Regions from separate parts of the Pseudomonas sp. TCU-HL1 genome, predicted to be linked through region 3. Evidence: predicted binding sites of a transcription regulator. Region 3 holds the regulator's gene; each other region holds the start of a gene.
The links. Region 3 encodes sigma-54, which starts transcription at its own class of promoters, with help from an activator protein. Its sites were predicted from a motif close to ANTGGCATNNANNTTGCTNT; they were not measured.

Region 1: the regulator sigma-54 is predicted to act here: its motif matches at 959-978, upstream of glnK (P-II family nitrogen regulator).
Region 2: the regulator sigma-54 is predicted to act here: its motif matches at 1,219-1,238, upstream of THL1_RS18075 (CmpA/NrtA family ABC transporter substrate-binding protein).

The regions. Positions count from the first base shown of each region.
Region 1 is NZ_CP015992.1:6,023,133-6,025,310, reverse strand. Features, by position in the region: partial or broken gene THL1_RS27545 (YifB family Mg chelatase-like AAA ATPase) at 1-465, opposite strand, end outside; gene THL1_RS27540 (accessory factor UbiK family protein) at 502-765, opposite strand; gene glnK (P-II family nitrogen regulator) at 1,178-1,516, shown strand; gene THL1_RS27530 (ammonium transporter) at 1,551-2,178, shown strand, end outside.
Region 2 is NZ_CP015992.1:3,894,994-3,897,171, reverse strand. Features, by position in the region: gene THL1_RS18075 (CmpA/NrtA family ABC transporter substrate-binding protein) at 1-1,102, opposite strand, end outside; gene THL1_RS18070 (YgdI/YgdR family lipoprotein) at 1,294-1,503, opposite strand; gene acnB (bifunctional aconitate hydratase 2/2-methylisocitrate dehydratase) at 1,678-2,178, opposite strand, start outside.
Region 3 is NZ_CP015992.1:1,162,955-1,165,132, reverse strand. Features, by position in the region: gene lptB (LPS export ABC transporter ATP-binding protein) at 1-211, shown strand, start outside; gene THL1_RS05365 (RNA polymerase factor sigma-54) at 360-1,856, shown strand; gene hpf (ribosome hibernation-promoting factor, HPF/YfiA family) at 1,942-2,178, shown strand, end outside.

The DNA of each region.
Region 1 (2,178 bases), 1.4 Mb from region 3:
CAGAACTGTGAGGCCGCCCGCGAGGCTGGCTTCTTCGGCATTTTCCCGAGGGACGATCAGGGTGCGCCCCGCCGCGCGGGCGGCCATGGCAGCGGGCAATACGCCCTGCACCGGACGCAATGCACCAGAAAGTGCCAGTTCGCCGAGGCACTCGACCTCTTCAAGAGCCCCGGCCGGCAACTGGCCGCTGGCGGCCAGAACGCCGAGTGCGATGGCGAGGTCGAAGCGGCCACCGTCCTTGGGCAAATCGGCGGGTGCGAGGTTGAGGGTGATGCGGCGAGGTGGGAAGTCGAAACCGCTGTTCAGGATCGCGCTGCGGACGCGGTCCTTGCTTTCCTTCACGGCGGTTTCCGGCAGGCCCACGAGGGCCAGGGACGGCAACCCGTTGGCGAGGTGTGCTTCGACAGTCACGGCAGGGGCTTCGACGCCAACCTGCGCGCGACTGTGGACGATGGCCAGGGACATGATCACTCCTTGATCGGCCCGCCGGTCGGACCGGGGTTACTCGGCCGACGGCGGGTTCAGCTTGGCATCCAGCTCCGCGACTTTGGCCTCCAGGGCCTCCAGGCGCGCTCGGGTGCGGGCGAGCACCACCATCTGGCTGTCGAACTCGTCGCGGCTGACCAGGTCGAGCTTGCCGAAGGCACTCTGCAGCAGAACCTTGAACTGGGCCTCGACCTCGGTGCGCGGCAGCGGGCTGTCACCGCTGAACAGGCGCGAGGCGTGGGACGCGAGGGTATCGAGCAGGGCTTTGGGCGGCAGCATGGTGGGGTTCCGTAGGTGAATGGGCGGGAGTCTACCACGGGGCTCCGGCAAGCCGGGCTGGCGAAGGGGTGCACGCTTTTTGAGCAATGCCCTGGGGCGCTGCGCACCTCTTTGGTGCGATCTCGTGCGCGCTCTCACGGTGCCAGCAGGGCAATCGGCCAGTATCTGTTTGAAAAAACGCACTTTGTCTGGAGCTGGCAAGCTTTCTGCTTGGTGGTGAGCGACGCATGCACCGATGCAGTTCCGGTGCACCGGGCGAGGCGGGGGAGTGTTTCGCCAGAAGCGGTTGGTTGACGTCGGAGTGCCGTGTCAGGGCGGGCCGACGCGTTACAAAAGCCAGACACTGCGCTTAGACTTGAGCCGGGTTCGCGTTTTTCCTGGGGCAAGTCAACCAAACACGGGAGAGAGTTTCATGAAGCTAGTCACTGCCATCATCAAGCCGTTCAAGCTCGACGACGTGCGTGAGTCGTTGTCGGAGATCGGCGTGCAGGGCATCACTGTCACCGAGGTCAAGGGCTTCGGACGGCAAAAGGGCCACACCGAGCTGTACCGCGGCGCCGAGTACGTTGTCGATTTCCTGCCGAAGGTGAAGATCGACGTGGCCATTGCCGACGACCAACTCGATCGCGTCATCGAGGCCATCACCAAGGCTGCCAATACCGGCAAGATTGGTGACGGCAAGATTTTCGTCGTCAATCTGGAACAGGCCATCCGTATCCGTACCGGCGAAACCGGCACAGACGCGATCTAAGCCGCCGAACCCCAACGCCCCAGGAGAAAACAACATGACTCTGCGTAAAGCCGCAGGGCTAGGAGCCCTTTTGTCCCTCGTTACCCCCGGCCTGGCCATGGCCGCTGACGAGGTAGTGCTGAACAGTGGTGACACGGCGTGGATGATGGTCGCTACTGCGCTGGTGCTGTTCATGACCATTCCCGGCCTGGCGCTGTTCTATGGCGGCATGGTGCGCTCCAAGAACGTTCTCTCGGTGATGATGCAGTGCTTCGCCATCACCGGCTTGATCAGCATCCTGTGGGTGGTCTATGGCTATAGCCTGGCCTTCGATACCACCGGCATGGAACAGGGGGTGATCAACTTCAACTCCTTCGTGGGCGGCCTGTCCAAGGCGTTCCTCAGCGGCCTGAACACAAGCAGCCTGGTGTACGCGATACCTGAGAGCGTGTTCATCACCTTCCAGATGACCTTCGCCATCATCACCCCGGCCCTGATCGTGGGTGCCTTCGCCGAGCGCATGAAGTTCTCCGCCATGCTGATCTTCATGGCTGTCTGGTTCACCTTGGTCTATGCCCCGATCGCCCACATGGTGTGGAGCGGCAATGGCGGCCTGATGTGGGACTGGGGCGTGCTGGACTTCGCCGGTGGCACCGTGGTGCACATCAACGCCGGTGTGGCTG
Region 2 (2,178 bases), 2.7 Mb from region 3:
GCATCAGCTCGGGAACCTTGATGCCGAGGGCTTCGGCGGCCTGCCGGTAGATGTCCAGCCGCTGTACGCGCTGGGCGACAGCCTGGTAATCCGGGTCGTTTCGCAAGAGCCCCCAGCGGCGGAACTGCGTCATGAACCAGATGCCGTCGGAGAGGTACGGCATGTTCACCTGGCCTTCACCGAAGAAGCGCAGCGGGTGGTCATCCTCCCAGGCGTTGCCCAGGCCATCCTGGTAGTGGCCGAGAAAGCGTGGCTCCACGGCGGACAGCGGGACGTCGATGTAGTCGCTGCCGCTGATCAATTGGGCGGTGCTGCGGCGATTCTCCTCACTGGCATCGATGAAGCGGCTGGCCTCCAGCACCGCCATGGTCAGGGCGCGTGCGGTGTTGGGGTATTGCTCGACGAACTCGCGGGTGACGCCCAGGACTTTCTCCGGGTGGTCGGGCCAGATCATCTGGCTGGTGGCCAGGGTAAAGCCCTGGTCCTGGTCCACCGCCAGCGCACCCCAGGGGCCGCCGGCGCAAAAACCGTCGATGCGCGCGGCCTTGAGGTGGGCGACCATCTGCGGTGGCGGTACCACGACCGTGTCGACATCCCGCAGCGGGTGAATGCCCTGGGCGGCCAGCCAGTAGTTCAGCCACATGGCGTGAGTGCCGGTGGGGAAGGTCTGGGCGAAGGTCAGGCGTGCACCGCTGTGGCGCACGTGGTGCGCCAGTGCCTCGGAATTGGTCACGCCGATGCGCTTGAGCGGCTCGGACAGATTGATGGCCTGGCCGTTCTGGCAAAGTCCCATAAGGATGGCCATGTCAGCGCTGGGGCCGCCAATGCCCAGTTCGATGCCATAGGCCTGCCCGTAGAGGGTTTGAGCAGCATCCAGTTCGCCTGAGAGCAGCTTGTCACGCAGGGTTGCCCAGGAGGACTGGCGCTGGAGGTTCAGCGTCAGGCCGTAAGGCTGGGCGAAGCCTTGGGTAGCGGCGACTATGAGGGAGGCCGAGTCGGTCAAAGGCATGAAGCCCAGGTTGAGCATGCACTTCTCCGGTGCATCGCTTCCTGCGACCCAGGCCAGGTTATCGGTGCGCGTGGTGTTTTGCGTGTCCGTCATCTTGGTTGCCACCTTTCAGCAAAATGGCGCCGATCCAGAGCAGCCGGGGCTGGCCAGAGTCGACGCCATTGTCATCAACCCGCTCCGCCATTGGAGTGAGTATCGTTGGGGCTGTCCAAGCAAGCGATATGCCAGTGGGCGGAAAAAGAAACCCCGCCAGGGCGGGGCAAGGGTTCGAGGTCGGAGCTGCCTCAACGTTCGATGATCTGTTTAACCTGGCTTTGCGGAATCTGCTGGACACGGCCCTCGTGGTCCTCGAACTCAAGCATGCCGGTGTCGTCATCCAGCTCGGGTTTTTCGTCTGTGGCGATGATCTGGCCGTCAGTCGTGGCGATCAGGTATTCACTGGAGCAGCCTGCCAGGCCCAAGGTGCAAAGAAGGATGAGGAACCAGATTTTCATGGCGGCGCTCCCGGTTGTGGCAGCTCATAGTTGGAACATAGCTCGCGGTAGAGGGACCGCAAGTCGGTCCGATGGGCGTCCGCATTGCGCGGTGTGGGCCGGGCGAATGGCGGCAGAAAAGAAAAAGCCCCGCACGGGGCGGGGCTTCTTCGTTGCCGAGTTACCGATACAGGCTTAAGCCTGGACTACCGGGATCTTGGCGTTTGCAGCAGCTTCCTTGTACTCGGCGATCTGGTCGAAGGACAGGTAGCGGTAGATATCGGCAGCCATGCTGTCGATGTTCTTCGCGTATTCCATGTACTCCTCGACGGTCGGCAGTTTGCCCAGGATGGAGGCAACGGCCGCCAGTTCGGCGGAGGCCAGGTAGACGTTGGTGGCGTCGCCCAGGCGGTTCGGGAAGTTACGGGTGGAGGTGGAAACCACGGTGGCGCCGGTCTGTACCCGAGCCTGGTTGCCCATGCACAGGGAGCAGCCCGGCATTTCCATGCGGGCGCCGGCCTTGCCGTAGATACCGTAGTAGCCTTCCTCGGTCAGCTGGTGCTGGTCCATCTTGGTCGGCGGAGCCAGCCACAGACGGGTCGGGATGCCGCCCTTGACCTTGTCCAGTAGCTTACCGGCAGCGCGGAAGTGACCGATGTTGGTCATGCAGGAACCGATGAACACTTCGTCGATCTT
Region 3 (2,178 bases):
CGTCGGCGACATCAAACAGATCATCCACCACCTCAAGGCCAAGGGAATCGGTGTGCTCATCACCGACCACAACGTCCGCGAGACCCTCGACATCTGCGAAACCGCCTACATTGTCAGTGACGGACAACTGATCGCCGAAGGCGATGCCGAAGCCATCCTGGCCAACCAATTGGTGAAGGAAGTCTACCTGGGCCACGAGTTCCGCCTGTAGTCACCCGCGCTTTCGCCTACGAGACGGGTTGCGGGACCTAGGAAAATCCTTCAAGGTCAGGCATATAATTTGCTTCCTGGTGGCGCTTCCGGCGCCCTGTAGTGGATGGCGCGTGAGCGCCGGCGAATAAGGTGCTAAGCCCTCTGCCATGAAACCATCGCTAGTCCTCAAGATGGGCCAGCAGCTGACGATGACCCCGCAGCTGCAACAGGCCATCCGCCTACTCCAACTCTCCACCCTGGACCTCCAGCAGGAAATCCAGGAAGCGCTGGAGTCGAACCCTATGCTGGAGCGGCAGGAGGATGGCGACGACTTCGACACCTCCGACCCGATGGCCGAAGGCGACCAACTGCCCAACCCCGGCAGCCAGGAAGTGAGCTTCCAGGAGTCCAGCGTCGAGTCCAATGCCGAGGCCATGGAAGATGGCGAATGGCACGAACGCATCCCCAGCGAGCTCCCTGTCGATACCGCCTGGGAAGACGTCTACCAGACCAGCGCCAGCAGTCTGCCGAGCAACGACGATGACGAGTGGGACTTCACCTCGCGCACTTCGGTCGGCGAGAGCCTGCAGAGCCACCTGCTCTGGCAGCTCAACCTGGCACCCATGTCCGATACCGACCGCCTGATCGCGGTCACCCTCATCGACTGCATCAACAACGACGGCTACCTCGAAGAGTCCCTGACCGAAGTCGCCGACGCCTTCGATCCGGAACTTGGCATCGAGCTGGATGAAATCGAAGTCGTGCTGCACCGCATCCAGCAGTTCGAGCCCGCCGGCATCGGAGCCCGCGACCTGCGCGAATGCCTAATCCTGCAGCTGCGCCAATTGCCCCCGAGTACGCCCTGGTTGAGCGAAGCCCTGCGCCTGGCCGGCGACTACCTGGACCTGCTCGGCAGCCGCGATTACAGCCAACTGATGCGGCGCATGAAGGTCAAGGAAGACGAACTGCGTCAGATCATCGAACTGATCCAGGCCCTCAACCCGCGCCCCGGATCGCAGATCGAAGCCAGTGAGCCCGAGTACGTGGTTCCGGACGTCATCGTCCGCAAGCACAACGAACGCTGGCTCGTCGAACTGAACCAGGAAGCGGTGCCGCGCCTGCGGGTCAACCCGCACTATGCCGGCTTCGTCCGTCGCGCAGACTCCAGCGCCGACAACACCTTCATGCGCAATCAGTTGCAGGAAGCGCGCTGGTTCATCAAGAGCCTGCAAAGCCGCAACGAAACGCTGATGAAAGTCGCCACCCAGATCGTCGAGCACCAGCGCGGCTTCCTGGAATACGGCGAAGAGGCGATGAAGCCCCTGGTGTTGCACGACATCGCCGAAGCCGTTGGCATGCACGAGTCCACCATCTCGCGCGTGACCACGCAGAAATACATGCACACGCCCCGTGGAATCTACGAGCTGAAGTACTTCTTCTCCAGCCACGTCAGTACCTCGGAAGGCGGCGAATGCTCGTCTACCGCGATCCGCGCCATCCTCAAGAAACTGGTCGCAGCGGAAAATCCGAAAAAGCCGTTGAGCGACAGCAAGATCGCTGGTTTACTGGAAGCACAGGGCATTCAAGTGGCCCGTCGTACAGTAGCCAAGTATCGCGAGTCCCTGGGGATAGCCCCTTCCAGCGAACGAAAGCGACTGATGTGACGCGGAAATTGACCCACGCCAAAGTGTTCCGGTGGCAGGCCCGTTAGCCTGTCTCTATATACACGGGCAATAAGGAGAAAGCGGTATGCAAGTCAACATCAGTGGACATCAACTGGATGTGACCGACGCCCTGCGCGATTATGTCGGCGAGAAACTTGGCCGACTGGAGCGCCACTTCGACAAGATCACCAATGTGCAAGTCATCATGGAGGTCGAGAAGCTGAAGCAGAAAATCGAAGCCACCTTGCACATCGCCGGCGGGGAGGTCGTGGCCAATGCGGAACATGAAGACATGTACGCCGCCATCGACCTGCTCACTGAC